2 regions of the Spirillospora sp. NPDC047418 genome follow, and region 1 is predicted to be linked to the other one. Evidence: riboswitches for the same ligand, from Rfam matches in the RefSeq annotation. Region 1 holds a riboswitch; the other holds the start of a gene.
What was found. Region 1 has a riboswitch for ZMP and ZTP ahead of ABZ806_RS08915 (bifunctional methylenetetrahydrofolate dehydrogenase/methenyltetrahydrofolate cyclohydrolase). Riboswitches for the same ligand answer to the same signal wherever they lie in the genome.
Positions count from the first base shown of each region.

Region 2: another riboswitch for ZMP and ZTP. It lies ahead of glyA (serine hydroxymethyltransferase); the one in region 1 lies ahead of ABZ806_RS08915 (bifunctional methylenetetrahydrofolate dehydrogenase/methenyltetrahydrofolate cyclohydrolase).

Region 1 is NZ_JBEYTW010000010.1:101,952-117,163, reverse strand. It holds gene ABZ806_RS08970 (GNAT family N-acetyltransferase) at 1-244, shown strand, start outside; gene ABZ806_RS08965 (TSUP family transporter) at 575-1,321, shown strand; gene ABZ806_RS08960 (glycoside hydrolase family 15 protein) at 1,434-2,816, opposite strand; gene sucC (ADP-forming succinate--CoA ligase subunit beta) at 3,370-4,548, shown strand; gene sucD (succinate--CoA ligase subunit alpha) at 4,551-5,438, shown strand; gene ABZ806_RS08945 (cell division protein PerM) at 5,608-7,578, shown strand; gene ABZ806_RS08940 (hypothetical protein) at 7,599-8,087, opposite strand; gene purN (phosphoribosylglycinamide formyltransferase) at 8,195-8,848, shown strand; gene purH (bifunctional phosphoribosylaminoimidazolecarboxamide formyltransferase/IMP cyclohydrolase) at 8,980-10,545, shown strand; gene ABZ806_RS08925 (hypothetical protein) at 10,765-10,941, shown strand; gene ABZ806_RS08920 (GNAT family N-acetyltransferase) at 11,208-11,801, opposite strand; ZMP/ZTP riboswitch at 11,884-11,968, shown strand; gene ABZ806_RS08915 (bifunctional methylenetetrahydrofolate dehydrogenase/methenyltetrahydrofolate cyclohydrolase) at 12,053-12,907, shown strand; gene ABZ806_RS08910 (FHA domain-containing protein) at 13,187-13,861, opposite strand; gene ABZ806_RS08905 (DUF3017 domain-containing protein) at 14,274-14,726, shown strand; gene ABZ806_RS08900 (NADP-dependent isocitrate dehydrogenase) at 14,853-15,212, shown strand, end outside.
Region 2 is NZ_JBEYTW010000009.1:53,968-69,179, forward strand. It holds gene ABZ806_RS07815 (hypothetical protein) at 1-166, opposite strand, end outside; gene gap (type I glyceraldehyde-3-phosphate dehydrogenase) at 403-1,407, shown strand; gene ABZ806_RS07825 (phosphoglycerate kinase) at 1,471-2,658, shown strand; gene tpiA (triose-phosphate isomerase) at 2,662-3,474, shown strand; gene secG (preprotein translocase subunit SecG) at 3,610-3,852, shown strand; gene ABZ806_RS07840 (RNA polymerase-binding protein RbpA) at 3,934-4,305, shown strand; gene ABZ806_RS07845 (Lrp/AsnC family transcriptional regulator) at 4,626-5,096, shown strand; partial or broken gene ABZ806_RS07850 (DMT family transporter) at 5,227-6,075, shown strand; ZMP/ZTP riboswitch at 6,120-6,206, shown strand; gene glyA (serine hydroxymethyltransferase) at 6,261-7,532, shown strand; gene ABZ806_RS07860 (class I SAM-dependent methyltransferase) at 7,529-8,311, opposite strand; gene ABZ806_RS07865 (carboxymuconolactone decarboxylase family protein) at 8,428-9,096, shown strand; gene ABZ806_RS07870 (GNAT family N-acetyltransferase) at 9,089-9,703, shown strand; gene ABZ806_RS07875 (NAD(P)/FAD-dependent oxidoreductase) at 9,754-11,187, shown strand; gene ABZ806_RS07880 (isocitrate lyase/PEP mutase family protein) at 11,174-11,941, opposite strand; gene ABZ806_RS07885 (cytochrome P450) at 11,938-12,786, opposite strand; gene ABZ806_RS07890 (aspartate/glutamate racemase family protein) at 12,813-13,544, opposite strand; gene ABZ806_RS07895 (MmgE/PrpD family protein) at 13,578-14,981, opposite strand; gene ABZ806_RS07900 (cyclase family protein) at 14,978-15,212, opposite strand, start outside.

The sequences.
Region 1 (15,212 bases):
CCCCGAGGCGCGGGGGCGCGGCCTGGTCACCTCGGCCGTCCGCGTCATGATCGACTGGGCCTTCCGGGTGCGCGGGATGCACCGCGTCGAATGGCTCTGCGACCCCCGCAACACCGCGAGCGCCGCCGTGGCGAAGCGGCTCGGCATGACGTGCGAAGGCGTCCTGCGGCAGGCGTTCACACTGGACGGCGAACGCCGAGACACCCAAGTCTGGGCCGTCCTCGCCGACGAGTGGCCCTCCTAACGCCCCGGCAGCACCGATAGAGTCATCAATGACCTGAAGTTAACTCCTTACCCCCACCCCCGCCCCCGGCCCTTTTACCCGCCGTGGCCCCCCGGCCCCTTCGCCCTGATCCCTTTACCCTGGCCCCCTTACTCCGAGCCGTCCCCTTCACCCCGTCCTTCACACCGGCCCCCCTATTCCGGGCCGCCCCCTCACTTCCGCCTCCTTCACTTCCGTCCTCTCACTCCGCTGCCCCCTCATTCCTCTGCCCCCTCACTTCTCTCACCCCTTCACTCCTCTCACCCTTCACTCCTGACCTCCGGAGTCTCCGTGCACGCCGAGCAGGTGCTCATGCTGCTGGCCGCCGCCGTCGCGGCCGGCTGGGTCGACGCGGTGGTGGGCGGGGGCGGGCTGATCCAGTTGCCGGCGCTGCTGCTGGTCACCCCGGGGCAGCCGGTCGCGGCGGCGCTCGCCACCAACAAGCTCGGCTCGATCGCGGGCACCGCCTCGGCCGCGGTCGCCTACGCGCGCAAGGCCAAGCCGGACGTCCGCGTCGCCGTCCCGGCGGGCGCGCTCGCGGTCTGCTGCGCGGCGGGCGGGGCGCTGTGCGCGTCGGCGATCTCCTCGGACGTGCTGAAACCGGTCATCATGGTGGTGCTGCTGGCCGTCGCCGCGATCGTGGTGTTCCGGCCGGACCTCGGCCGGGCGCCGCGCACGGTGCTGCGGACCCGCCGCCGGGTCGCCGCCGCCGTCCTCGTCCCGGGCGTCGCGATCGCCTTCTACGACGGGCTGGTCGGGCCGGGCACCGGGACGTTCCTGGTCCTCGCGTTCACCGCGCTGCTCGGCCTGGACTTCGTGGACGCGTCCGCCACCTCGAAGATCATCAACGGCTGCACCAACCTGGGCGCGCTGCTCGTCTTCGCGGCGCAGGGGCACGTGCTGTGGGCGGTCGGGCTGGGCATGGCCGTCGCCAACGCGGTCGGCGCGCAGCTCGGTGCCCGCATGGCGATCAGGCGCGGCGCCGGATTCGTGCGGATCGTCCTGCTCTGCGTCGTCACCGCGCTCGTAGCGAAACTGGCCTACGAGCAGTTCGCCTAGCGCGTGTCCACGAACCTCGCCGGCTCACCACAACGTTGACCTGCGGCGTGTTGTTGTTTTCGACGCGCTCATAACAACAACACGCCGCAGATCAACGCATCCGGGGGTTCGGTTAGGGGATGGGGAGTGGGTGTTCCAGTGCGGACAGGCTGAGTAGGACCAGGGACGCCGTCCAGCCGAGGGGGGCGGGGCCGGCGGGCTTGCCGGTCGGGCCGACCTTCTCCGGGAGGACGCCGAGGGACGTGCGGTGCGCGGCGAGCCAGCTGAGCCGGTCGACCGCCTCGTCCGTGCGGCCGGAGGCGGCGGAGTTCAGGCCGAACAGGGCCGTTTCCGGTGTCCAGGCGACGTCCGGGGTACCGGACCAGCGCTCGCCCGGCAGCACCCCGCCGTTCGGCAGCGTCTGCTTGCGGGCCGCGTCCTGGATCGCGGTGGTGATCCCGGCGTCGGCCGGGGCGAACGGCGGGGCGAGGAAGGTCACCGAGGTGTCCATCAACCCGCCGGGCAGCGGCGAGCGCGGGTAGCCGTAGGGGGCGAACTGCCTGGCCACGGCGTCGGAGACGCGTTGCGCGGCACGCTGCCACTCGGCCTGCTTGGCGGTGTCGCCGCGCAGCCGGGCGAGGTCGGCGGCCGACCGCAGGCCCGCGAGCACCGGCCCGACGACGCCGAGCGTGGGGCGCCGGGGGTCCTGCTCGCGGCGCGGGTCGCGCTCCCAGTAGTCGGACGAGGCGGGCGGCAGGCCCTCGGCGTCCAGCGAGCGCGCCAGGTGGTCGGCGGCGCGCTCCACCATCGTCCACAGGTCGGGAAGCTCGTCGGGCGGGCCGGTCTGGACGCGGTAGAACCAGGCCGCCCACAGCACCCAGCCGAGCGAGTCGAGCTGGGGCGGGCGGCCGTCGGCGACCGCCGTCCCGTCGGCGTTGTAGCGCGCGGCCCACATGCCGTCGCCGCTCTGCGTGCGGGCGAGGAACCGCAGCACGCGGCGGGCCTCCGACGGGTGGCCGGTGACGGTGAACGCGGCGACGGTGAACGCGGAGTCGCGCGGCCAGCAGTACCGCCACTTGGTGTACCAGGAGGCGAGCGATGCCCCGTTCGGGCGGGTGAGGAGCCGCAGGTCGAGCAGCGCGCGGGCCGCCATGTCGCGGTAGGTCTGGCCCATCCCGCCGGTCGGGACCGTGCCCTGCGACAGCCACGCGTTGTCGGACCGGACGGCCGTGTCGACGCGCGGGTCGGACGCGTCCACCGTGATGGGCGTGTCACCGCCGGACGGGACGAGCCGGACGCTCCCGTCCGCGAGCCGGATGACCGAGCTGTCCGGCAGGTAGGAGGCCCCCTCGGCCTGCTCGGGGGAGAGCGGGACGCCGGCGAACGGCCAGCCGCCTCCGCCGACGAGCCCGGGGCTCGCCCAGCCGGGGCTGGACGGTTCCGGCACGGTGGCGCCGCCGGTGGCGACCAGCGCGGCGACCATCAGCAGGGCGGTGGTGCGGCGGACCTTGCGCATGCCCGACCGCCTGCGCGGGCGCCGCCGTCCGGGCTGCGGGGACCGTGCCGCACCTGCCGACCGTGCCGCCCCTGCCGACCCCGCCGCTTCTGCCGCCCCTGCCGACCCAGCCACCCCTGCCGGCCGCGCCGGGCCGGTCTCCGCGGGCCGCCCGCGGACGGGAGCGGCGACGCACGGGTCCCGTTCCTCCGCCATCGCCATGCGTCCGCCCCCTTTGCCGCACCCTGCGTCCCGCACCGCGCGTCCGAACACCGTGCGTCCCACACCGTGCACCTGCACGCAGAAGCGAAATAAGTACATCAAACTAAGTCAATTGGTTCATCCTCCTCACGAGCCACTCGTGCCCACCCCTCAGGAGGAGACACCTGCCGCCCGGTGACAGTTGCCTGCAAGGACGGACACTCCGTGACATATGGACCCGGCGGCATCACCACGGAGACGGGTTGACTAGGCTGCATCGACGGAGCGGACCGCAGAGTGCCGGCCGCACGGAAACCCGTGTAGATCGCCGACTCGTGTGGTCTTTGGCTGTCGATCCGTTAAGGACGCCCTCGTGGACCTGTTCGAACATCAGGCGAAGGAACTCTTCGCCGAGTACGGGGTACCGGTGCCTACCGGCAAGGTCGCCCGTACTCCCCAGGAAGCGCGCGCCATCGCGGAGGAGCTCTTCTCCGCGGGCAGCAAGAAGGTCGTGGTCAAGGCCCAGGTGAAGACCGGCGGCCGCGGCAAGGCCGGCGGCGTGAAGCTGGCCGACACGGCCGACGAGGCGGAGACGCTCGCCGGCCAGATCCTCGGCATGGACATCAAGGGCCACACGGTCCACAAGGTCCTGATCGAGGAGGGGAGCGCGATCGCGCAGGAGTACTACTTCTCCTTCCTGCTCGACCGCGCCAACCGCACCTTCCTGTCCATCTGCTCCGTCGAGGGCGGCGTGGAGATCGAGGAGGTGCCGCACGACCGGCTCGCGCTGGTGCCGCTCTCGCCGCTGGACGGCGTGGACCGGGCCAAGGCGCGCGAGATCGCCGAGCAGGGCCGCCTGCCCCAGGAGGCCCTGGACGGCGCCGCCGAGCTGATCGAGCGGCTGTGGGCCGTGTTCACCGACGAGGACGCCTCGCTCGTCGAGGTGAACCCGATGATCCTCACCGCCGACGGCCAGGTGAAGGCCCTCGACGGCAAGGTCACCCTGGACGACAACGCCGGGTTCCGCCAGGACCACGAGAAGTTCGAGGACAAGGCCGCCGCCGACCCGCTCGAGGCCGCCGCCAAGGCCAAGGACCTCAACTACGTGAAGCTGGACGGCAGCGTCGGCATCATCGGCAACGGCGCGGGCCTGGTCATGTCGACCCTCGACGTCGTGGCCTACGCGGGCGAGCAGTTCGACGGGCAGAAGCCGGCGAACTTCCTCGACATCGGCGGCGGCGCGTCCGCCGAGGTGATGGCGAACGGGCTGGAGATCGTCCTGTCCGACGCGGCCGTCAAGTCGGTCTTCGTGAACGTCTTCGGCGGCATCACCGCCTGCGACGCGGTCGCGAACGGCGTCGTCTCGGCCTACAAGCTGCTGGCCGACCGCGGCGAGGCCGTCGACCGGCCGCTCGTCGTCCGGCTGGACGGCAACAACGCCGAACTCGGGCGCAAGATCCTCAACGACGCGGCGCTGCCCGGCGTCCAGCAGGTCGACACCATGGACGAGGCGGCCAGGCGCGCCGCCGAACTCGCAGCGGCAGGTGCATGAGCATGGCCATCTGGCTCACCGAGAACAGCAAGATCATCGTGCAGGGCATGACCGGTTCGGAGGGCATGAAGCACTCCCGCCGCATGCTCGCCTCCGGCGCCCGGGTCGTCGGCGGCGTGAACGCCCGCAAGGCCGGGCAGAGCGTCGACTTCGACGGCACCAGCCTCCCGGTGCTCGGCACCGTCAAGGAGGCCATGGAGCAGACGGGCGCGGACGTGTCCGTCGTCTTCGTCCCGCCGAAGTTCACCAAGGACGCCGTCGTCGAGGCGATCGACGCCGGGATCCCGCTCTGCGTGGTCATCACCGAGGGCGTCCCGGTGCACGACACCGCCTACTTCTGGGCGTACGCGGAGAAGGCCGGGAACAAGACCCGCATCATCGGGCCGAACTGCCCCGGCATCGCGTCCCCCGGCAAGTCGAACGCGGGCATCATCCCGGCCGACATCACCACGCCGGGCCGCATCGGCCTCGTGTCGAAGTCGGGCACGCTGACCTACCAGATGATGTACGAGCTGCGCGACATCGGCTTCACCACCTGCGTCGGCATCGGCGGCGACCCCGTCATCGGGACGACCCACATCGACGCCCTCCAGGCGTTCCAGGACGACCCGGAGACCGACGCCATCGTGATGATCGGTGAGATCGGGGGCGACGCCGAGGAGCGCGCCGCCGCCTACATCGAGAAGAACGTGACCAAGCCGGTCGTCGGCTACGTCGCCGGGTTCACCGCCCCCGAGGGCAAGACCATGGGCCACGCGGGCGCGATCGTCTCCGGCTCCGCCGGCACCGCGCAGGCGAAGAAGGAGGCCCTGGAGAAGGTCGGCGTCCGCGTCGGCAAGACCCCGAGCGAGACCGCCGTCCTCATGCGCGAGATCATGAAGAACCGCTGACCTTCGGCGCAGCACCCGAAAAGACGCCCGAGCCGCCCCACGGCCCGGGCGTCTTTCGCGTCCCACCCGAAAACCGGCGCGGGGTGACGGTGCGGGTGTGGGTGATGACAAAGGCGACACGCCGGGCGGGCGGGGCCGCCGGAGGCGGGGGTGGTGCCAGCATGGAGCGGTGAGCGACAGGACGCCCGGGCGGCGTGCGCGACGTGAGCCGCCGGACGCAGCCCCGGCCAAGAGCGCGGTGTCGGGCAAGGGTGCGGTGTCGGGCAAGGCGGCGGTGCCAGTGAAGGGCGCCGCGTCGGCGAAGGGCGCTGCGTCGGGCAAGAGCGCGGCGTCGGGCGAGGATGCTGGGCCGGCGCAGGAGGTGGTCGGGCGGGTGCGTGCGGAGGGTGGCAGGGCGCGGTCGGCGGCGCAGCCCGCGCGGCCGCTGTACGTGACCGGGCTGGTCGCGGCGCTGTGGTGCGTCGGGATCGGGCTCGCGGTGCTCACCACGATCACGCTCATCGGGTGGATCGCGGCGCCGAAGACCGCGATGGGCAACGGCATGTCCGGGGTGTTCAGGACGGCCGTGAACTTCTGGCTCGTGTCCCACCACGCGGGCTTCTCCTACGGGCAGGGACGGGTCGGGCTGCTGCCGCTCGGCGTGCTCGTCCTGCCCGGCGTGCTGCTGTACCGGGGCGGCGGATGGATGATCCGGGTGGCGGGGCTGCGGCAGCGTCCCCGGATCGCGGTCGTCCACGTGGCGGCGGCGCTGGCCGCGCCGTACGCGGCGCTGGCCGCGCTGCTCGCGCTCGCGGCGTCCTCGAAGGAGGTGCGGCCGTCGGCGTGGCAGGCGCTCATCGGATGCTTCCTCGTCGCGGTGATCGCGGGCGGCCTCGGCGCCGCGCGCGCCGTGGTCGCCGCGCAGGTCGCGGCGGAGGCGAAGGGGCGGCGGGTCCGGTCGGGGCTGGGCGCGCTGCTGCGGCTGCTGCCCGAGCGGCCCCGCTCGCTGGTCATCGGGGTGGCGGGCGCGCTCGGCGTGCTGCTCGCGTCCGGTGCGGTTCTCGTGGGCGTGGCGCTCGCGATGAACATCGGGGGCGCCGACGACCTGTACGACATGCTCGCGCCGGGCGTCGTCGGCGGCGTCCTGCTGCTGCTGGTGGAACTCGCCTTCCTGCCGAACGCCGTGATCTGGGGGATGGCCTACGCGGTCGGCCCCGGATTCTCGGTCGGCGCGGGGACGAGCGTCTCGCCGACCGGGGTGTTCCTCGACATCGTCCCCGCGTTCCCGCCGCTGGCCGCGCTGCCGCAGCCCGGCCCGGCGCCCGCGCTGTCGCTGATCGCGCTGGCCGCCCCGTTCGTCGCGGGCGCGGTCGGCGGCGTCCTCACGATCAGGTCGCTGCCGAGCCCGGTGGCGGAGGGCGCGCCGCTGTGGGGGTTCGTGTCCGGGGCGCTGACCGGCGCCGTGGCGGCCCTGCTCAGCGCGCTGTCGGGTGGTCCGCTGGGCGGCGGGCGGATGGCGACCGTGGGCCCGTCCGCCTGGCAGGTGGGCCTGCTCGCGGCCCTGGAGGTGGGGATCTCGGCGGCGATCGCGGCGTGGGTGGCGAACTCCATGGTGCTGCGGCGCCCGGCCCGCGCCGAGGCCGGGAAGACCAGGCCGAAGAGGGCGAAGAAGGCGAAGAAGGCGAAGCGGACCGTCTCGCCGAGGCCCGCGACGGTGCCGCTGTCGGCGCCCGTCCCGGGTGACTACGAGCCGGCCGCGCAGCCCCCACCGGCCGCGCCGAGGGCTGCGTCGAGGGCTGCATCGAGGTCTCCGCACGCGCCGGATCCGGTGGAGTTCGAGGAGGCCGAGCCCGTCCTCGCCCCGCGGCGGCCCCGCCGCCGGAGCGACCCGCTGCCCGACCTCGTCGAGGAGCGCCAGCCCGCCGAGGATCGCGGCCGGCGGCGACCGCCCCCGACCCCGCCGCCGTCCCCGCCCCCGCCGCCGCCGAGCGGCGAAGGCACGGTCGTCGTCGAGGGCCACATCGTGGACGACCCGGAGCCCGAACCCGAGCCCGGGGAGTCGCGCAGGCCCGTCCCGCCGCCGCGCGCGGACCCGAGCCGCACCGAGAACCGCGGCGGCGCCATCTACGTCCTACGCGAAGAGCCCGACCAGGACGACTAGGCCGAGTCGGTGGGAGGCGGCTAGAGCAGGTCGCCGTACTTGTTCATCCAGCCGCGCGGCAGGTCGAGCTTGTCCTCGATCTTCGGGTAGTACTCGTCGCGGCACGCCTGCTCGTCGGTGTGGGTGTTGGACGCGTTGACGCAGTCCCAGTAGCCGCTGAACTCCGTCCGCAGGACGATCGCCCCCGCGACCATCACCAGCGACATCGCCAGGCCGATACCGCCCATCACCATGCCGGGGACGGCGCCCGGAACGGCGGCCCGCATGCCGCCCGCCCCGCCCGTTCCGCGGGCCGCGCGCCGGGCCTTGATCCCGACGACGAGGGCGGCGATGCCGAGGACCAGGCCGAGCGGGTAGAAGAACAGCGCGGTCACCAGCGCGATGCCGCCGAGCCACAGGGCCCGCACGCCGGCCTGCCGCGTCTCGGTCTGCCCCGCGGGCGGCTCTCCCGCCGGCCGCCCGTCCGGGCGGTCCTCGGGACGGACCTCACGGTCCCGCTGCTCGCTCACGTTCGTTTCCTCCTGGCCCGTGGGGTGCTCTGCGATGATGGCGGCGCCGAACCGGCCCGATAGGCTTCGTGTCGGCCGCACACCCCGTCAACGTCCAACTGGGAGTCATGGTGTCCGCCCGGCTCGTCGTCCTCGTCTCCGGCGCGGGGACCAACCTACAAGCGCTGCTCGACGCGTGCGCGGATCCAGCCTACGGGGCGAAAGTCGTGGCTGTGGGGGCGGACCGCCCCGATATCGCGGGAACTGAACGCGCAGAACGTGTGGGTTTGCCCACTTTCACGCTCTGCATCCCTGATTTCCCGTCCCGGGACGACTGGGACGCGGCGCTCGCCGAGGCCGTCGCGGTGCACGAACCCGACCTCGTCGTCTCCGCGGGCTTCATGAAGATCTTCGGCCCGCGCTTCCTGGCCCGGTTCGGCGGCCGGACGGTCAACACCCATCCCGCGCTGCTGCCCGCGTTCCCCGGCGCCCACGCCGTACGGGAGGCCCTGGCGTACGGCGTGAAGGTCACGGGTTGTACCGTTCACTTCGTCGACGAAGGTGTGGACACCGGACCCGTCATCGCCCAGGAGACCGTTCCCGTGGGCTGGCATGACGACGAAGACTCCCTGCATGAGCGGATCAAGCAGGTGGAGCGCCGGCTCCTCGTCGACGTCGTCGGACGGCTCGCCCGCGACGGCTGGACGACGCGCGGCAGACGGGTCTCGCTGAAGTGCGCGACCTGCGGCGACGCGTCCGACAGTGAAACTGCCGACGGCTAGGAACTGTCGACGGATGGGAAGTGCCGACGGCCGGGGACTTCGGACGACCGGAACCGCCGACGACTGCAACTTCGACGGCTGCAACGTCGACGACCAGGAAATTTCCGACGACCATGAGGGGAGCTCGGCCGGTGAGTCGGGTGGCGATTAAGCGTGCGCTGATCAGCGTGTACGACAAGACCGGGCTGGAGGAGCTGGCCCGCGGCCTGCACGAGGCCGGGGTGGAGATCGTCTCGACCGGGTCGACGGCCGGCCGGATCTCCGCCGCCGGGGTCCCGGTGATGAAGGTCGAGAAGCTCACCGGCTTCCCCGAGTGCCTGGACGGACGGGTCAAGACCCTGCACCCCAAGGTGCACGCGGGCCTGCTCGCCGACCGCCGCAAAGAGGACCACCTCCAGCAGCTCGAAGACCTCGCCGTCGAGCCGTTCGACCTGGTGGTCGCGAACCTGTACCCGTTCGCCGACACGGTCGACTCGGGCGCCACGCCGGACGAGTGCGTCGAGCAGATCGACATCGGCGGCCCGACGATGGTGCGCGCCGCCGCGAAGAACCACATGAGCGTGTCCGTCATCGTGGACCCGTCCGCCTACGGGACGGTCCTGGACGCGGTGCGGGCCGGCGGTTTCACCCTGGCGGAGCGGCGCCGCCTCGCCGCGCGGGCGTTCGCGCACACCGCGTCCTACGACGTGGCCGTGGCCTCCTGGTTCGCGAGCGGCTACGCCCCCGACGAGACCGCCGCCGAGACGCGGTGGCCCGACTTCCTCGGCGCCACCTGGGAGCGCTCGAACACCCTGCGATACGGCGAGAACCCGCACCAGCGCGCCGCCCTGTACCGCTCGCCGGGCGAGACCGGGCTGGCCGGCGCGGAGCAGCTGTACGGCAAGGAGATGTCCTACAACAACTACGTGGACACCGACGCCGCACGCCGCGCCGCCTACGACTTCACCGAGCCCTGCGTCGCGATCATCAAGCACGCCAACCCGTGCGGCATCGCGGTCGGCGCCGACATCGCCGAGGCGCACCGCAAGGCGCACGCCTGCGACCCGGTGTCGGCCTACGGCGGCGTGATCGCGGCGAACCGTCCGGTGACCGCCGCGATGGCCCGGCAGGTCACCGAGAGCTTCGCCGAGGTCGTGATCGCCCCGTCCTTCGACGACGAGGCCGTCACCGTCCTGAAGGACCGGTTCAAGAACGTCCGGCTGCTGGTCTGCCCGGACGCCCCGGCCGGCGCGACCGAGTACCGCCGCATCGACGGCGGCGTGCTGCTGCAGGGCGTCGACCGCGTGGACGCGTCCGGCGACGACCCGTCCACCTGGGAGCTGAAGACCGGCGAGGCCGTGGACGAGGCCACGCTCCGCGACCTCGCGTTCGCGTGGCGGGCGATCCGGTCGGTGAAGTCGAACGCGATCCTGCTCGCCGCCGACGGCGCGACGGTCGGCGTCGGCATGGGCCAGGTCAACCGGGTCGACTCCGCCAAGCTCGCGGTCGCGCGGGCCGGCGCCGAGCGCACCGCGTCCGCCGTGGGCGCGTCCGACGCGTTCTTCCCGTTCCCGGACGGCATCGAGGTGCTGACCGAGGCGGGCGTGAAGGCGATCGTCGAGCCCGGCGGGTCCGTCAACGACGACAAGGTGATCGAGGCGGCACGGAAAGCCGGGATCACCCTGTACTTCACCGGCGTCCGGCACTTCTTCCACTAGCCGGCCCGCACTGACCGGCCCGCACTGACCGGCCCGCACTGACCGGTTCGTACCGATCGGCTTGCGCCGACCCGCGGCGAACCCGGTGCGGCGTGCGACACCGCCGCACCGGGTTCAGCTGCGGATTTTGCACTTCGCGGCTGCGGGTAGCCTCGGCGCAGCCGCGCCCCTCATGACGCTCCCTTGACTCCGGCGCGGGCATCCCGTGATGGAGGCGCGATGGACGTGCTGCTGGCCCTCATGCTGAGATCGATCTACCTGGTCGACTCCCTGCTGATGGACTCCCGGCAGGTGATCGGGCTGGTCGCCGCGTTCGTGGCCGCCATGCTCGCCGCGCAACTCGGCTGGCACGGCACCGACCGCGTCCTCGCCTGGCGCAGCCGCTCCGAGGACTAGCCGCAGCCACTCGAGGACTAGCCGCGGCCACTCGAGGACTAGCCGCGGCCACGCGAGGACTAGCCGCGGCCACGCGAAGGATTGGCGCAATCGCGCGGAAGGTTGGCGCAGCCGCCCAGAGGACTAGCGCAGCCGCTGGAGGATTGGCGCAGCCGCGCGGAAGCTTGGCGCAGCGGCGCGGATGACTAGCGCGGCCGCTCGCAGGACTCACCGCCCGTCCCGCCGACGCAGTCGCTCCGCGAGGGTCGGTCGAGCCTTCCACCGAGCTAGCGCAACCGGGCCTGCAAGGCTTCGGCGGCCGCGGGCCATTCCTCGTCGGTCATCCCGTAGACGGCGGTGTCGCGGATCGATCCGTCCGGCCGGATCCGGTGCTTGCGGTGGACGCCCTCGAACGAGGCGCCGAGCCGTTCGATCGCCGCCCGCGACCTGGTGTTCCGGACGTGCGTGTGCCAGCCGACCCTGATCGCGCCGAGGTCGTCGAACGCCCGTCCCATCAGGAGCAGTTTCGCCTCGGTGTTGACCCCCGTCCGGTGCCATCGGGCGCCGAGCCAGGTGCTGCCGATGCAGAGTCCGCGGTGGGACGGCGCGATCTCGTAGTACGACGTCGTCCCCGCCACTTCGCCGGTCGCCGCGTCGATCTGCACCCACGGCAGGCGCGCGCGGCGCTCGCACTCGGCCAGCGCCTTGTCGACGAGCACGCCCATGTCGCCGACCGCCGCGGGCTGCGGCTCGTTCAGCCACGTCCAGACGTCCGGGTCCTTGGACGCCTCGAACAGGCCCGCGGCGTGCTCGCGGGACAGCGGCTCCAGCCGCACATATCGCCCGGTCAGGACGGGCCGCTCGAACCATGCGTCGCTCATGCCGACCACGCTAGAAGGCGCCCGGCGGGCCCCGGCAGGGCCACTCGGCCCCGATTTCCGGGTGCCACTCGCCCGTTACCATGGGTTTTCACGCGACTGGCGCGGCAAGGTGGATCACCACCGGGGAGCGAACGACAGTCCGGACACCGCGCGCCTGGGTGGACGGGACCTCGAGCCGGGCTCGGTCCTGCGGGGCGGTCCGAGAACCGGCGAGAACCGGCGAGAACCGGCAGATCCACGCGGAGGAACGCATGACGGCACAGATTCTGGACGGCAAGGCCACGGCCGCCGAGATCCGCTCGAACCTCAAGGTGCGCGTCGAGGCGCTCCGCGACCGCGGCGTGACCGTCGGGCTCGGCACCGTGCTGGTCGGCGACGATCCGGGCAGCCACTCCTACGTCAACATGAAGCACCGCGACTGCGCCGAGGTCGGGATCGAGAGCATCCGCCGCGACCTGCCCGCCACCGCGACCCAGGACGACGTGGAGCAGGTCGTCGCCGAGCTGAACGCCGACCCCGCCTGCACCGGCTACATCGTCCAGTTGCCGCTGCCGAAGGGTCTGGACGAGCAGCGGGTGCTGGAGCGCATCGACCCGTCCAAGGACGCCGACGGCCTGCACCCGACGAACCTGGGCCGGCTCGTCCTGATGCAGCCGGGCCCGCTGCCCTGCACGCCCAAGGGCATCGTCGAGCTGCTGCGCCGCTTCGACGTCCCGATCAAGGGCGCCGAGGTCACCGTCGTCGGCCGCGGCATCACGGTCGGGCGGTCGCTCGGCCTGCTGCTGACCCGCCGCACCGAGAACGCGACCGTCACGCTCTGCCACACCGCGACCCGCGACCTGGCCGCGCACACCCGCGCCGCCGACATCGTCGTGGCCGCCGCCGGCGTCCCGGGCCTCATCACCGCGGACATGGTCAAGCCGGGCGCCGCCGTCCTCGACGTGGGCGTCTCCCGGGTGGACGGCAAGCTCGCCGGCGACGTCGCCGCCGACGTCCGCGAGGTCGCCGGCTGGGTCGCGCCCAACCCCGGCGGCGTCGGCCCGATGACCCGCGCCATGCTGCTGGCGAACGTCGTCGAGGCCGCCGAACAGAAGCCCGCCGAGTAGAACACGCCCGACGCCGGAGCAGAGTGCCCTACATCGGGCAGAACGCCTGGCGACGGGCAAGCGCGTCTGCCACCGACAGGAACACCTGACACCCGACAAGCGCGCCTGCCACTGAGTAGAACGACTGGCACGTGAACGGGCCGCCACTCAGCACCGAGGTGGCGGCCCTTCCGCGTTGCTCCGGCCGGGGGGCCGCGCCGTCACTTGCGCGGGCCCCGTCCAGGAGGTTCAGCGGCCGCCCTCGTACGCGCTGCCGGGGAGGGCGACCGCAGGTTCACATCAGCTGGCCCTCCGTCCGGCGGTGCTAGGGGCCGGGCGGCTCGGCCCGTGGGCGTGGCCCGGCCTGCGGGTCTCCGCCGTCCGGACGCCGGGGACCCGGCCGTCCATCGGCGGACGGCCCTGGTGCGGGACGTGCACCGGCGGTAGCGGCCGGACGAGGCCCATCGCGATGACCTCGTTGGCGAGCCGGGTGCGCCGGTTGGCGCCCTCGGGGATGCGGAACTTCTGGTAGAGGCGCAGCAGGTGCTGCTTGACGGCCGCCTCCGTCACCACCAGCTCGCCGGCGATGTCGCGTGCCGTGGCGGGGGCCACGAACGCCTCGTCGGACAGGGCTGGACGGCACAGCGAGGTCAGCACGTCGACCTCGCGGCGGGTGAGCTCGGGCGCGACGGCGCGCCGCAGTTCGACGTCCGGGTCGACCTCCTCACGGGGGATGCCCCCCAACCGGCAGCGCGCCGTGCCGAAGCTCACGACGTCACCGTCCTCCAGGACGCGGCGGGCGATCGGCCTGCCGTTGACTCGGGTCCCATTGCGGGACAGGCCCATGTCCACCACGTAGACGTACGGACCACGTCGGACGATTTCTGCGTGCAAACGGGACACACTCGGGTCGTCGAGGCGTACGTCGACTCCTCTCCCTCTCCCGACCGTCGTAACGTCGGGGCGCAACGGCATCACCAGCCCGCTGTCCTCGATCCGCATGAACGGCCCCTCCACGGCAGTCCTCCCAGCTAGTTAGCGACCCCTGTCTGCCGGGTTACCCGGGCGCCGTGCCGTCACACCCTCCTACTGGCGAGTAGCACCGATGGGACAAGGGATTCCGGCCTCTCGGGCATCACCCGGGCACCTTCCGTCACATCCCTATTCCCGGCGCCGCGCGACAAGACGGACCGTTCCATCGCGGTCGCGGCTGCGTTCCGTTGCGATCGAGGGTGCCCTGTGTCGCGATTCCGGAAGCGCCGCACCGGACTTCCGGAGCCGCCGCGTCGTGTCGGGGCGCGATGGGTCTCCGGAGGTGCGCTGCCGTCGCATGGGTTCTGCGTGAGCGATGTCGTCCCGTCCCTCGATCGGCGATACCGTGAGGTGCATGAGCACTCAGGTGCAGCGGCGCCGGCGGAAGGCGCCGCGCCGCAGGGGCGCCGCGCCGCACTGGCTGGCGCAACTGCCGTACCTGTTCGTGCTCAGCGGGGTCGGGGCCGGGCTGACCCTGTGCGCCTTCAACTACTTCCGCAAGGGCTCCGGCCTGATGGCCGCCGCGCTGCTCATCGGCGCGCTCGCCCGGCTGCTGCTGCCGGAGTCGCAGCTTGGCCCGCTCGCCGTCCGCAGCCGGTCCGTCGACTGCTGGACGCTCGTCATCCTCGGCGAGATGGTGGCGTTCGTGTCGCTGAGCGTCCCGCCGATGAACAAGACCGGCCTCGCACTCGCGGGCGCGTTCGGCATCCTGATCGCGCTCACGGCGGTGGCCCGCGGCATCCGGCTGCTCATCACCGGACGCCGCTCCGCGGCGGGTCCCCCGCCCGGAAACGGGCCGCCGGGCTAGTGCGTCGTCCCAGGTAGAGGCGTTCGGGGCCAGGCCAGGTCTAGACCGCATGACCGCCTCGGCTAGCCTAGCCAGTTGAGCCTTACAAGGACTGCTGGCCAGGTGTAGGAAAGGGACAGCACAAGCATGCCCAAGATCAAAGTAGCCGGCCCGGTCGTCGAACTCGACGGCGACGAAATGACGCGGATCATCTGGAAATTCATCAAGGACCAGCTGATCCTGCCCTACCTCGATGTGGACCTGAAGTACTACGACCTGGGGATCGAGCACCGTGACGCCACGGACGACCAGGTCACCGTCGACGCCGCCAACGCCATCAAGGAGCACGGCGTCGGCGTCAAGTGCGCGACCATCACCCCCGACGAGGCGCGCGTCGAGGAGTTCGGCCTGAAGAAGATGTGGCGGTCCCCGAACGGGACGATCCGCAACATCCTCGGTGGCGTGATCTTCCGCGAGCCGATCGTCACCTCCAACATCCCCCGCCTG
Region 2 (15,212 bases), on a different contig from region 1:
CCCGCGGCGCGTGGTCGGTGACGTAGACGGGGTCGCGGCGGAGCTCGGCGGCGAGCCGGTCCGCGCGGCCCACCGGCTTGGCACGCTCCACCGCCGCCGCCGGGGCGGCCGCCGGGAGGCAGGCCAGCACCGCTCCCATGATCAGGACAAACCACCCGCGCCGCATGATCGGGGAGTGTAGTGGTGATGCGCTGAGGACGCGGCCGGGGAGAGCGGCCGGGGAGAGCGGCCGACCGGATCCCCCCGGCGGGGGAGTCCGGGCCACCCCGTGATTTCCCCGTGACCGGTGTCAAGCTACCGGCGGGTCATTGGATAAGGTCGAAGGCGGGGGAGAACCCCGGATCCACCGCAGTTAACAGTCCGGCCCGCGCCGGGCGATACGACGTGAGGGAGAGCCGTTCCGTGACCATCCGAGTAGGCATCAACGGTTTCGGCAGGATCGGCCGCAACTTCTACCGCGCGGTGAAGGCCAGCGGAGCCGACATCGAGATCGTGGCGGTCAACGACCTGACCGACAACGCCACACTCGCCCAGTTGCTCAAGTACGACAGCATCCTCGGCCGTTTCCCCGAGGACGTGCGCGCCACGGCCGACGAGATCGTGGTGGGCGGCAAGGCGATCAAGGCGTTCGCCGAGCGCGACCCCGCCAACCTGAAGTGGAGCGACGTCGGCGCCGACATCGTCGTGGAGTCGACCGGCTTCTTCACCGACGCCACCAAGGCCAAGGTGCACGCCGACAACGGCGCCAAGAAGGTGATCATCTCCGCACCGGCCAAGAACGAGGACGTCACCCTCGTGCTCGGCGTCAACGACGGCGAGTACGACCCGGCGCGGCACACGGTGATCTCCAACGCGTCCTGCACCACCAACTGCCTGGCCCCGCTGGCGAAGGTGCTGCACGACAACTTCGTCATCGAGAAGGGCCTGATGACGACGATCCACGCCTACACGCAGGACCAGAACCTGCAGGACGCGCCGCACAAGGACCTGCGCCGCGCCCGCGCCGCCGCGCTGAACGTCGTGCCGACCTCGACCGGCGCCGCCAAGGCGATCGGCCTGGTGCTGCCCGAGCTGAAGGGCAAGCTGGACGGCTACGCGCTGCGCGTCCCGGTGCCGACCGGCTCCGCCACCGACCTCACCGTCAACCTCTCCCGCGAGGTCACGGTCGAGGAGGTCAACGAGGCGTTCCGGACCGCCGCCGAGGGCGCGCTGAAGGGCTACCTCGTCTACACCGAGGACCCGATCGTCTCCAGCGACATCGTCACCGACCCGGCCTCCTGCATCTTCGACTCCGGGCTGACCAAGGTCATCGGCGACCAGGTCAAGGTCGTCGGCTGGTACGACAACGAGTGGGGCTACTCCAACCGCCTCGTCGACCTCGTCAAGCTCGTCGGCTCGCAGCTGTAGCCGTCGCCGCCGGGGCGCGCCGCGGCCACGGCTCGGCCGTGTACGGAAGGACATCGCATCCCGATGCGCACCATTGACGACCTCGACGTCGCCGGAAGGCGGGTGCTCGTCCGCGCGGACCTCAACGTCCCGCTGCAGGACGGCGCGATCACCGACGACGGGCGGATCCGGGCCAGCCTCCCGACGATCGAGGCGCTGCGGGCCAAGGGCGCCAAGGTCATCGTCTGCGCCCACCTCGGCCGCCCCAAGGGACAGGTCAAACCCGAGTTCTCGCTGGCCCCGGTCGCGCGGCGGCTCGGCGAGCTGCTCGGCGCGGACGTGGCGTTCGCGTCCGACGTCGTCGGCGACTCCGCCCGCGCCGCCGCCGAGGGCCTCGCCGACGGCGGCGTCGCGCTGCTGGAGAACCTGCGCTTCGAGCCGGGCGAGACCAGCAAGGACGACGCCGAGCGCGGCGCGTTCGCCGACCGGCTGGCCGCGCTCGCCGAGATCTACGTCGGGGACGGGTTCGGCGCCGTGCACCGCAGGCACGCCTCGGTCTACGACGTGCCGGGGCGGCTCCCGCACGCCGCCGGCGGGCTGATCGCCGCCGAGGTCGAGGTGCTGAAGAAGCTCACCGAGGACGTCGAGCGCCCCTACGCGGTCGCGCTCGGCGGCTCCAAGGTGTCCGACAAGCTCGGCGTGATCGACAACCTGCTCGGCAAGGCCGACCGCATCCTGATCGGCGGCGGCATGGTGTTCACCTTCCTCAAGGCCCAGGGCCACGAGGTCGGCGCGAGCCTCCTCGAGGAGGACCAGCTCGACACCGTCCGCGACTACCTGCGGCGGGCGAAGGAGACAGGTGGGCAGTTCGTGCTGCCCGTCGACATCGTCGCGGCCACCGCGTTCGCGGCCGACGCCGACCACGCCGTGGTCGCCGCCGACGCGATCCCGGCCGACCGGCTCGGCCTGGACATCGGCCCCGAGTCCGGCAAGCTGTTCGCCGCGCGCCTCGCCGACGCCCGGACGGTCTTCTGGAACGGCCCCATGGGCGTGTTCGAGATGGAGCCGTACTCGCACGGCACCCGCGCCGTCGCGCAGGGCCTGATCGACTCCGGCGCGTTCACCGTGGTCGGCGGCGGCGACTCCGCCGCGGCCGTCCGGCAACTCGGCTTCGACGAGGCCGCCTTCTCCCACATCTCGACCGGCGGCGGCGCCAGCCTCGAATACCTCGAGGGCAAGACGCTGCCCGGCCTGCAGGCTCTGGAGGACTGACCGATGGCCCCCGCTACCCCTTCTTCCGGCAGGCAGAGCGGCCGCAAGCCGCTGATGGCCGGCAACTGGAAGATGAACAACGACCACCTCGAGGCGATCAGGCTCGTCCAGAAGCTGGCGTTCACCTTCAAGGACGCCGACTACGACGCCGTCGACATCGCCGTGCTCCCGCCGTTCACCGCGCTCCGCTCCGTGCAGACGCTCGTGGACGCCGACAAGCTCGGGCTCCAGTACGGCGCGCAGGACGTCTCCCAGCACGCCTCCGGCGCCTACACCGGCGAGGTCTCCGCGGCCATGCTCGCCAAGCTCGCCTGCGCCTACGTCGCCGTCGGGCACTCCGAGCGCCGCCAGTACCACGGCGAGGACGACGCGGTCGTCAACGCCAAGGCCAGGGCCGCGCTCGCCGCCGACATCACCCCGATCCTGTGCGTGGGCGAGGGCCTGGAGGTCCGCAAGGCCGGCGAGCACGTCCGGCACTGCCTGACCCAGCTCGACGGCGGCCTGGAGAAGATCCCCGCCGCCCAGGCGCGCCGCACGGTGATCGCCTACGAGCCCGTCTGGGCCATCGGCACCGGCGAGGTCGCCACCCCGCAGGACGCGCAGGAGGTGTGCGCCGAGATCCGCACGCGGCTCGCCGAGCTGTACGACGGCGGAGTGGCCGACGAAGTGCGTATCCTGTACGGCGGTTCGGTCAAGGGCGGCAACGTCGCCAAGCTCATGGCGCAGGACGACGTGGACGGCGCCCTGGTGGGCGGTGCCAGCCTGGACCCGGGAGAGTTCGTTAAAATCTGCCGGTACCGGGATCTCCCCGGCTGATCAAAACTGATCAATTCTGCGTCAACTGGGGGTTCTTGCCGAACCAGCGGCCAGTTCGTCGTACCCTTCGTAGCTGACGGGTAAACCGGCCCGGCCGACCCTCCGTCCCCGACCTACAGACAAAGGCGTTGAAGAATGATCATCGCATCGTCCATCGTGCTCATCGTCACGAGCCTGCTGATGGTCGTCCTCGTCCTGATGCACAAGGGCAAGGGCGGCGGCCTGTCGGACATGTTCGGCGGCGGCGTGTCGTCGTCCCTGGGCGGGTCGTCCGTGGTCGAGCGCAACCTCGACCGGCTGACGGTCGGCGTCGGGGTGCTGTGGTTCGCCTCGATCATCGTGCTGGGACTGCTGTTCAAGCACAAGGGCGTCGGCTGACCCACCCGTCTGGCACATGCGATCACCGCGCCGTCCCAGGAGGTCACGGACGGCCGCGGAACACCGAGCGAGGAGTAATCCGTGGGTAGTGGCAACGCGATTCGGGGCAGCCGTGTCGGGGCCGGTCCGATGGGAGAGGCGGAGCGCGGCGACGCCGCCCCCCGCGTCTGGGTGACCTTCTACTGCGCCAACCGGCACGAGACCCGCCCCAGTTTCGCGACGGACGTCGCCGTCCCCGAGACGTGGGACTGCCCCCGCTGCGGGTTCCCCGCCGGCCAGGACTCGGCGAACCCCCCGGCGCCGCCGAAGACCGAGCCCTACAAGACGCACCTCGCGTACGTGAAGGAGCGCCGCAGCGACGAGGACGGCGAGGCCATCCTGGAGGAGGCCCTCGCCAAGCTGCGCGAGAAGCGCGCCGCGGTGAAGCAGGCCATGGAGGCCGCGGCCCGCTGACTCCAGGGGGGCGACCCCTGGAACCCCCGTCAGCGACGCAGGCGATCCTCACGCCGCCGTTGCGGTCTTTTGTGCCCGTGGCGGCGGTGTGGCGTCGCTGCGGTCGCCTGCGTCGCCGGGCATGCCCGCTGCGCTCGCCGGCGCTCGCTCCGCGTGCCTGCCCGTGTTCCCGTGGTCGAGGTCCAGTCCAAGAGGGCTGGGCCTCAGTCGTTTTCGTGCGTGTCCGGTGGCGGGCGAATAATGTTCGGGGGTAGGGGGCTTTCGGGCGTGGTTCGCGTGCGGGAGTTCGGCTTCGGGCGGTCGGTTCGGGAGGGGTGGCGGTGGACGCGGTCGATCAGGCGATCCTGCGGCGGTTGCAGCGGGACGGGCGGCAGACGAACCGGGAACTGGCCGAGGCGGTGGGTATCGCTCCGTCCACCGCCCTGGAGCGGACGCGGGCGCTGCGGGCGAGGGGCGTCATCACCGGGTTCCACGCGGCGGTGGACTTCGAGCGGCTCGGCCGCGGCGTGCAGGCGCTGATCTCGATCCGGATCAGGCCGCAGTCGCGGGAGGCGATCGAGTCGGCGCGGGACGGCATGGCCGCGATGCCCGAGGCCGTCGGGGTCTTCGTCGTCACGGGCAACGAGGACCTGCTCATGCACGTCGCCGTGCCGAGTACCGCCTACCTGCGCGACTTCGTGCTCGACCGGCTCGCGCGGCGCAAGGAGTTCGTGGACGTCCGGACGATCGTCGTCTACGACTACGTCCAGCCGGTGGAGCAGGCCGAACTTCCGATGCCCGATCGGCGCTGACGCCGAACACCCGGCGGCGCGGCACCGCCGTGACAGGTCGAAGGCGAACATCTGACGGTTGTGATGTCCCTGGCCGAATGAATCACGGCTGAGTATGGAGACGTCCGTAGTTCCTTCTAGCTTCGGGCGTATGGATCGACGAAGCAATCTGTCCGGGTCGCTGCTCGTGCTCGCGGCCGGGGTGCTCTGGGGGACGGTCGGTCCCGCGCAGGTGCTCGCCGGGCCGGAGGCGGGCCCGGTGGCGGTCGGCGGGGCCCGGATCCTCTCGGGCGGGGTCGTCCTCGCCGTGCTGGTGCTCGTGGCGGACCGGCGCGCGTTCCGCGCGCTGGGGCGGCGGGCGTGGCCTCCGGTCGTGGCGGCCTCCGCCGCGACCGGGATCTTCCAGGCCGCGTTCTTCAGCGCGGTCGACCGCACCGGGGCCGCCGTCGCGACCGCCGTGGTGTTCGGGCTGGCGCCCGTCTCGACGGGGCTGTGCGAGCGGCTCGTCCTCGGCACGCGGCTCAGCCGCAGGTGGTGGGCGGGCACGGCGTGCGCCGTCGGCGGTGTCGCGCTGCTGACGGTGCCGGGGGCGGCCGTCCACGCCGACCCGGTGGGGATCGTGCTGAGCCTCGTGGGCGGGACGTGCTTCGGCGTGTACACCGTGTCCGCCAAGGTCCTCACGAGGCGGGACGTGGGCATGGCCGCCGCCGTGTCGGTCACGCTGCTCATCGGAGGAGCGGCCCTGCTCCCCTGGACGGCCGCGGAGCTGCCGTCGCTCGCGGAGCCCCGCTCGGCGGTGCTGGTCGCCTGGCTCGGGATCGCCGCGACGGCGGCCGCGTACATGTCCTTCGTCACCGGGCTGCGCCGGGTGCCGGCCGCGACCGCCGGGACGCTCAGCCTCGCCGAGCCGCTGGTCGCCGCCGCGCTCGCGATCGCCGTCCTCGGCGAGCGGATGCCGGTGCCGGTCGCGGCCGGGTCGCTGCTCCTGCTGGGCGGGCTGTTCGTCGTCTCCGTCCCGGCGAGGGCGCGGGCGGCCCGATATGATGGCGGGCACGTGACTGGCGCAGTCAAGGTGGAGACGACCACCGGGGAGCGAAACTAGTCCGCACGCCGCGCGCCTGGGTGTACGGGTCCCCTTCGCCGGGGCGCCCGAACGTCCCGGCGCGAGCAGCGCGGAGGCCCACGATGCACCAACCGCCCGTCCCCCACCTGCAGGACCGGGATCCCGAGATCGCCGGGCTGGTCGAGGCCGAGGCCCGCCGCCAGTACGAGAAGCTCCGGCTGATCGCGTCCGAGAACTACGTGTCGCCGGCGGTCCTGGAGGCCACCGGGTCGGTCCTGACGAACAAGTACTCCGAGGGCTACGCCGGCAAGCGGTACTACGAGGGCCAGCAGAACGTCGACCCGATCGAGCTGCTGGCGATCCGGCGGGCCGAGGAGCTGTTCGGCGCCGAGCACGCCAACGTCCAGCCGTACTCGGGGTCGCCCGCGAACCTCGCCGTCTACATGGCGTTCCTGGAGCCCGGCGACCCGGTGATGGGGCTGTCGCTGCCGATGGGCGGGCACCTCACGCACGGCTGGTCGGTGTCGGCGACCGGCACGTGGTTCCGGCCCGTCCGCTACGACGTGCGCGCCGACACCGGGCGGGTCGACATGGACCAGGTCCGCGACCTGGCGCTGAAGGAGCGGCCGAAGCTGATCTGGTGCGGCGGCACCGCGATCCCGCGGACGATCGACTTCCCGGCGTTCGCGGAGATCGCCCGGGAGGCCGGCGCGGTGCTCGCCGCCGACGTCGCGCACATCGCCGGGCTGATCGCGGGCGGCGCCCACCCGTCCCCGATCGGGCACGCGGACGTGGTCACCACGACCACGCACAAGACGCTGCGCGGGCCGCGCGGCGCGATGATCCTGTCGACGGCCGAGCACGCGAAGGCGGTCGACAAGGCGGTCTTCCCCGGCCTGCAGGGCGGCCCGCACGACCACACGACCGCCGCGATCGCCGTCGCGCTGAAGGAGGCGGCGCAGCCGGACTTCTCCCGGTACGCCCGGCAGATCGTCGCGAACGCGCAGGTGCTGGCCGCTGCGCTGGTCGACCGCGGCTACGACCTGGTCTCCGGCGGCACCGACAACCACCTCGTCCTGATCGACCTGACGAACAAGGGCGTCGCCGGGAAGCCGGCGGCGCAGGCCCTGGACCGCGCCGGGATCGAGCTGAACTACAACGCGGTGCCGTTCGACCCGCGCAAGCCGTTCGACCCGTCCGGGCTGCGGCTCGGCACCGCCGCGATCACCACCCGGGGGCTCGGCGAGGAGCACATGCCGCAGATCGCGGCGTGGATCGACGAGGTCGTGCTGGGCACCGCCAAGCAGGACGAGGCGGTCGCCGGACGCGTCGCCGGGAAGATCCGGGAACTGCTCGCCGGCTACCCGATGCCCGGCTGGGCGCCCGCGCCCTAGGCCGGCCGCAGGATCGTGATCATGCGCCAGGCTTCGGGGTCGGTGAGGGCCACGGTGCCCTCTCCGGTCCCGAAGTCGCCGTACTGGGCGACCGTGCGCAGGCCGTCGGCGAGGCGGATCGCGGCGTCCAGCTCGGTGGCGGTCCAGAAGCGGTAGGGGACGACGTCGCGGACCACCCGCGTGCCGTCCCCGTCCGTGATCGTCATCGTGACGTGGTCGTCGGCGATCTGGGTGACGGGGTCGAGTTCGTCGGACGGCTCGCCCCACCGCACGCTCGCCCGGACGCCGCCGCGCTCGACCGTCCAGCCGGTGCTGACGCTCGGGTCGTCGCCGAGCCGGTCGCGGGGGTGCGACATCTCCACGATGTAGAGGCCGCCGGGGGACAGGTGCGCGGCGGCGCGGCGCAGGTGCGCGACGAACGCGTCCAGCGTCATGAGGTGGGACGTCGAGTCGAGCATGGTCACGACGAGGTCGAACCGGCGGCCCAGGTCGAACCGGGTCATGTCGTCCTGGACGACCTCCACCTCGACGCCGGCGCGCCCGGCCTCGCGGGCGGCGTGGGCGCACATCGCCGGGTTCAGGTCGAGCGCCGTCGCGGCCAGCCCGCGCCGCGCGAACTCGCGGGCGTGCTCGGCCGGCCCGGCGGCCAGCTCCAGCACCGTCGCGGGCCCGGCGCCCAGCCCGGCGCACCAGCCGAGGAGCGCGTCCACCTCGGCCGGCACGTCGCGGAACGAGCACGCCAGCTCGTACGCCCAGGGGTCGTCGTAGATGCCGGTCACCCGGCCATCCTGCCAGCGGCCGCGTGTCACGCGACCGCCACGTCACCCTGAGCCCGCGGTTTCACATTCCGGACCGGGGGTTGAGCCGCCCGCGCCGACCGCCTAGCGTTCGGTAAGTGATCGACCCCGTGAGCGGTGAGCACGTCAACGACCGACCGCGGCGCGGCCCGTCCGCGACCCGGCTGCCGCTGCTGCTGCCCGGTTCGCTGACCGACGAGCAGCGCGCCGTGTACGAGGCGGTGACCGGCGGCCCCCGCGCCGAGGGCCGCACCCCGCCGTTCGGCATGGCCGACGACATCGGGCGGCTGCACGGCCCCTTCAACGCGATGCTCTACAGCCCGTCGGTGGGGCTGCCGCTGCAGGACCTCGGGGCCGCGCTGCGCTTCCGGACGGCGTTCACCAAGCGGGAGCGGGAGATCGCCACGCTGGTCGTCGCCGCGCACGCCCGGTCCGACTACGAGTGGTACGCGCACGAGCGGATCGGCCGCCGGCACGGCCTCACCGACGCCGAGACGGACGCGCTGCGGGCCGGCCGCGCGCCGCTGCTCGGCGACGTCCGCGAACGCGTCGTGTACGAGGCGGCCCGGCAGCTCGCCGCCGAGGGCGACCTCGCCGACGCCGTGTTCACCGAGGCGGTCGCGACGCTCGGCCGCGCCGCCGTCGTCGAACTGGTCACGCTCGTCGGCTACTACCAGGCGCTCGCGCTGCAGCTCCGGGTGTTCCGGGTCGGCCTCCCCGACGGCGAGGACCCGCCCGAGTGGCCGCCGGGGGACGCGGATGAGTGAGGTGCTGCGCACGGTGCGGCTCGCGCTGCATCCGGTCTCGATGCGCGACCACCGCGCGCTGCTGACGCACTGGACGGGCCCGCTCGTCCGCCGCCACCTGTTCGACGACCGGATGGTCACGCCCGTCCAGGTCAGCGAGATCATCGAGGCGAGCGAGCGGGACTTCGCCACCGAGGGCTACGGGCTGTGGGGGCTGCGCCCGGCCCGCTGGTCGGCCGGGATCGACGCGGCCGACGCCGCCGGTGCCGGGGCGGGCGCCGGGGCGGGCGATCCGCTGATCGGCGTCGCCGGGCTCGGCCACCACGAGGGGCCGCTCGGCCGGGGCGTGGACGTCGAGATCCTCTACAGCCTGGAGCCGGACCACTGGGGCGAGGGCCTCGCCGCGGAGGCGTCCCGCGCGGTGCTCGACTACGCGTTCGGGGTGGTCGGCGTGCACCGGATCACCGCCGAGATCGACACGGCGAACACGGCCTCGGCGGAGATCGCGCTGCAGCTCGGCATGCGGCGGTGGCGGGACGGCCCGTCCGGCCCCGACGGCGCCGCCTACTACGCCGCGGACCGCTCCCGCTGGATCGGATCCCGTCGAATCATCGACGCCGTCCCATAGAATCCGTTGCCACCTGTTGATTTCGCTACGGAATACAGCAGTATGTGCGCATGAGCTCCTCCACTGGCCGGGCGCCCCTCGCCGCCGGGTCCGGCAACGGCGGCGTCTCCTTCTGGTACCGGGACGCCGGCCGCCCCGAGCCGGGCCCCCGCCTCCCCGGGCCGCGCACGGCCGACGTCTGCGTCGTCGGCGCCGGATACACCGGCCTCTGGACCGCCTACTACCTCAAGCGCGCCCGCCCCGGCCTGCGGATCGTCGTGCTGGAACGCGAGTTCGCGGGGTTCGGCGCGTCCGGCCGCAACGGCGGCTGGGTGCTGGGCGAGATCGCCGGGTCGCGGGAGCGGTACGCGGCCCGGCACGGCCGCCCCGCCGCGATCGCGCTGCAGCGCGCCATGTTCGGGGCGGTGGACGAGGTCGTCCGCGTCGCCGCCGCGGAGGGCATCGACGCCGGCCTGGTGAAGGGCGGCGTGCTGCACGTCGCCCGCAACGCCGCCCAGCGCGCCCGGCTCGCCGCGATGGTCGAGGAGGCCCGCGCCTGGGGCTGGGCGGACGGCGACCTCGTCCCGCTGCCCGCCGCCGAGCGCGACGACCGGGTCCGCGTCGAGGGCGCGACCGGCGCGGCGTGGAGCCCGCACTGCGCCCGCGTCCAGCCCGCCGCCCTCGCCCGCGGTCTCGCCGCCGCGGTCCGGGGGCTCGGCGTGGAGATCTACGAGCGGACGCCGGTCGTCCGGATCAACCCGCGCCGCGGCGGCGCGGCCTCCGCGGTCACCCCGTGCGGCACCGTCACCGCCGATTACGTGCTGCGCGCCACCGAGGGCTTCACCGCCGGGCTGCCCGGCCACCGCCGCGACTGGCTCCCGATGAACAGCTCCATGATCGTCACGACGCCGCTGCCGGACGCGGCGTGGAAGGCGATCGGCTGGGAGCGGCGCGAGCTGCTCGGCGACATGGCGCACTACTACACCTACGCGCAGCGCACCGCCGACGGCCGCATCGCGTTCGGCGGCCGGGGCCGCCCCTACCGGTACGGGTCCCGCGTCGACGACGGCGGCCGCACCGATCCCGCCACGATCGACGCCCTCTGGACGATGCTGACCGCGATGTTCCCGGCCGTCGCCGGCGAGGGGCGGGTCGACCACGCCTGGTCGGGCGTCCTCGGCGTGCCGCGCGACTGGTGCTCGGCCGTCGTCCTCGACCACGCGAGCGGGATCGGGCACGCGGGCGGCTACACCGGGCACGGCGTCGCGACCGCCAACCTCGCGGGCCGCACCCTCCGCGACCTCGTCCTGCGCGAGGACACCGCGCTGACCGCGCTGCCGTGGGTGGACCGCCGCGTCCGCCGCTGGGAGCCCGAACCGCTGCGCTGGCTCGGCGTCCACGCGATGTACGCGCTCTACCGGGCCGCCGACGCCCGCGAGTCGGCCTCGGTGTCGGCGGGCACGTCCGCGCTGGCCCGCCTCGCCGACCGGATCACCGGTCACTGACGAGCCGCTGGACGTCCCCGTACGAGGGCGCGGGACGGTCGCCGTCCGCGCCGGTGACGCCGAGGGCCGCCGCGACGGCGGCCTGCAGCGCCTTGCGGAACGGCAGCGATCCGGTGCTCACGCGGTGCACGCCCAGCCGCGCGAGCCGCGCGTACTCGGTCCTTCCCGGCAGGTACAGGACGTTGAGCGGGACGTCCGCCGCCTCCAGCACGGCCCGGATGTCGGCGTCGTCCACGATGCCCGGGACGAAGATCCCGTCCGCGCCCGCCGCCGCGAAGGCGCGCGCCCGCCGCAGCGTCTCGTCCCGGTCGGGGTCGCCGAGCCAGAACGTGTCGGTGCGGGCGTTGAGGAACACCTGCGGCGCGGCCCGCTTCACGGCGCCGATGACCGTCAGCTGGTGGTCGAGGGGCACGAGCGTCCCGTCGGCACGGCCGTCCTCCAGGTTGATCCCGGCGATGCCGAACGAGGCCAGCTCGGTGACGAGTTCGGCGACGTCCGCGACCCGGTCGGAGAACCCGCCCTCGATGTCGACCGTGACCGGCACGGGCAGCCGCGACAGCACGCGGGCCAGGGCCAGGGTCTCCTCGCGCGTGCCGCCGGTCGCGTCGGCCTTCCCGGCCGCCGCCGCGACCCCGAGGCTCGTCGTGCCGATCGCGGGGAACCCGGCCTGCGCCAGCGCCGCGCCGCTGGCGAAGTCCCACGCGTTCGGCAGCACCAGCGGGCGGTCGCCGTGGTGCAGGTCGGCAAAGCTCATCGAACGTCCTCCGTCGGGTGCGGGACCGCCTCGATCACGCCGGCGGCCAGGTGCAGCGCGTGGCCGGTGCCGGGGCACGGCCGCCGGCCCGCGCCGAAGGTCAGGTGGGGGCCTTCCCGCCGGCCGGGGACGAAACGGCCGGGGTCCTCGAACACGGCGGGATCCCGGTTCGCGGCCCGCAGGTCGAGGGTCACCAGAGCGCCCCGGGGGACCGCGCGCCCGTCCACGTGGGCGCCGCTCGCGGCGATCCGGCGCATCACCGGGACGGGCGGGTCGAACCGCAGCGTCTCGGCGATGACGTCCTCGACCGGCACGCCGCGCGACTCCGGCCGCCGGAGGTGGGGCAGCGTGCGGCGCACGAGCGCGGCGGTCGCCGCGTGCGCCTGCATGAGGACGGCGATGCGGGCGGCGACCCGTTCGTCCGGGCCGGGGCCGAGGAGCCGGACGAGCACGGCGACGGCCTCGTCCGCTCCGTCCCCGCCCGCACCGGTGAGGTAGCCGGACGCGGCGGCGGGCACGGCCCGCGCGAGCGCGCCCCGGTCGGCCGCGCCCAGCGCCTCGCCGAGCACCAGGCTCGGGACCTCGCCGGGGTCGCCGCCGGCCCGGACGAGGTCGCGGGCGCGGCGGCGCAGGTGCCCGGGGTCGATGGCGTCCAGCGCGTCCACGGTGAGGGCGCGGCGCCGCTCGTGGTCCGCGCCTTCGCTGAACCGGCACACGGTCCGCCGCAGCCACGCCAGCGAGTGCCTTCGCGCGGCGTCCTCGGCCGGTGCGACGGCGAACCGCGCGTCCGACAGGACGGCGACGGCGCCGGCGTACCGGGTGATGACCAGCTCTGTGCTCTCCACGTCCCCGAATCTAGGGACGGGTCGTTTCAGCCGCGGTCGAAGTGTCCGCCGCGCCAGGTGGGGAGGGGGCGGCGGCCCGTCGCCGCGTCGAAGGCGGCGCGGGCCAGCAGGCGGGTGGAGTCGAGCGTGGGCAGCGGCGACACGCCGGGCGTGACCAGGAGCGGGATCTCGGTGCACACCAGCGCGACGGCGTCGCAGCCGCGTTCGGCGAGTCGGCCGATGATCCGGGCGTACTCGCGGCGCGAGTCGTCGGTGAAGACGCCGTTGACCAGTTCGTCGAAGATGATCCGGTTGACGGTCTCGCGGTCGGCGGCGTCCGGGACCTCGGCGGCGATGCCCCGCGCCGCCAGCTCGCGCGGGTAGACCGGGCCGTCCATCGTGTAGCGGGTGCCGAGGACGCCGACGCGGGTGCGGCCGTCGCGGGCGGCCCGGTCGGCGACGACCTGCGCGATGTGCAGGCCCGGGAGCGGCAGGTCGTCGCCGGGGCGTTCGAGCGCCAGGTGGGCGGTGTTGTCGGGGCAGGCGAAGAAGTCGGCGCCGGCCGCCGCGAGCCGCCGGACGCTCTCGGCCAGGATCGCCCTGATCGCGTCGTGGTCGCCGGCGTCCCAGGCGGGCATGCTGCGGGCCAGCGCGATCAGGTCGAGCGTCACGTCCGGGTGGTCGTCGGGGCCGAGCTCGCGGAACCCCTCCTGGCAGAAGGTCCGGAAGCACAGCGCGGCGCCCTCCGCGCTGTGGGCCAGGATGCCGAGATGCCTCATGGCGCCGACCCTACTGTGATCTTCCGGACGCGCTCAGGCCAGGAGGGACGTCAGGCGGCTCAGGTCCGCCAGGCCGGCCAGGCCGTAGGCCAGCTCGGTGATCTGCCCGGCCCGCGGCTCCGGGACGCGCCGGACGGCGTTGAGGCGGAACTTCGTGGCCAGCTCGTCCGCCGAGAGCGGGTTGCCGGGACCGCCGCGGTTGGCGTCCACGCGCTCCTCCAGGACGGTGCCGCCCCGGGTGCGGACGCGCAGGACGGCGGGGAACTGGTACGGGAAGATCTCGTCGCAGCGGGGGTCGGGCACGCAGCGGACCTTCGCCGCGAGCGCCAGCCGGGCGGGGTCCGCGGCGGCCGCGTCGGTGAAGTCCTCGTGGAAGACGCCGAGGCCGCCGCCGCCGAGCAGCGCCGCCGCGACCGTGTAGGGGCCGGAGAACGCGGCGTGGTACCCCGACGTGGGCCGGATCTTGTCCTCGTGCGGCTCGCCGATGGTCCGCAGGACGGGCGTGGGCGCGCCCAGCTCGATCGACTCGACGTCGGCGGGGTCCAGGCCGGCGGCGCGCAGCCGGAGGGCCGCGTCGATGCCCGCGTGGGTGAAGTGGTTGCACGGGTACGGCTTGAAGAAGATGCCGGGCAGCTCCCAGTGCTCGCCCAGGCCCGAGGTGAGGGCGTCCAGATCGACCTGGTCGCCGCAGAACGCCTGGAGGAAGCCGAAGCGGCCTTCGAGGACGGTCGGCGGCCCGGTGATGCCGGTCCGGGCGAGGCCGGCGGCGGTGACGGCGGCGTGCGCGGCCCAGCCGCAGTGGATCCGCTTGACGGTGCCGCCGGTGCGGTTGGCCTCCAGGATGCCCGAGCCCATGCTGGCGGCGATGCCCATCGCGTCCGCGATGCCGGCGGCGTCCAGGCCGGAGAGCATCGCGGCGGCCGCGGCGGCACCGACCGTCCCGCAGATCGCGGTGGCGTGCTGCCCGCGCTCGAAGAACACCGAGTTGCCGAGGTCGCGGTCGTATCCGGCCATGCCGAGCCGCACGGTGATCTCGACGCCCACCCCGACCGCGTCCAGCAGCGCGGCGCCGGACGCGCCCCGGGCCTCGGCGACGGCGAGCGCGGCGGGGACGACCGACGCCGACGGGTGCAGGACGGACGGCAGGTGCGTGTCGTCGAAGTCGAGCGAGTGCGCGAGCGTCCCGTTCAGCAGTGCGGCGCTCGGCTCGGGCAGCCGCGTCCCGGTGCCGATCGCGGTGGCGCGGCCCTCGCCGCCCCACTCGGCGGTGAGCGCCCCGACGGCCTTCGCGGGCGGTTCGCCGGTCGCGGCCAGGCTGTTGCCGAGGACGTCCAGGACGCGGCGCGCGGCGTCGGCGCGCAGCTCCGGCGGCAGGCCCCGGGCGCCGGCGGACGCGGCCAGTCCGGCGAGCCGCTGGACGGGCGTGGCGGCGGTCATGCCGTCACCGCCGCGAGGGGGCGGACGGGGGAGCCGGTGCCGCCCTTGATCCGCAGCGGGGCCAGCACGAACACGAACTCGTGCAGCCCGGCCTCGGCGAGGGCCTCCAGGTTCAGGTGCTCCAGGATGAAGATCCCCGACTCGACCAGCAGGATCCGGTGCACGGGCAGCACCGCGTGCCCCGCGCCCTCCGGGATCTGCTCGTAGGCGGTCGTGTCGGCGCCGGTCGCG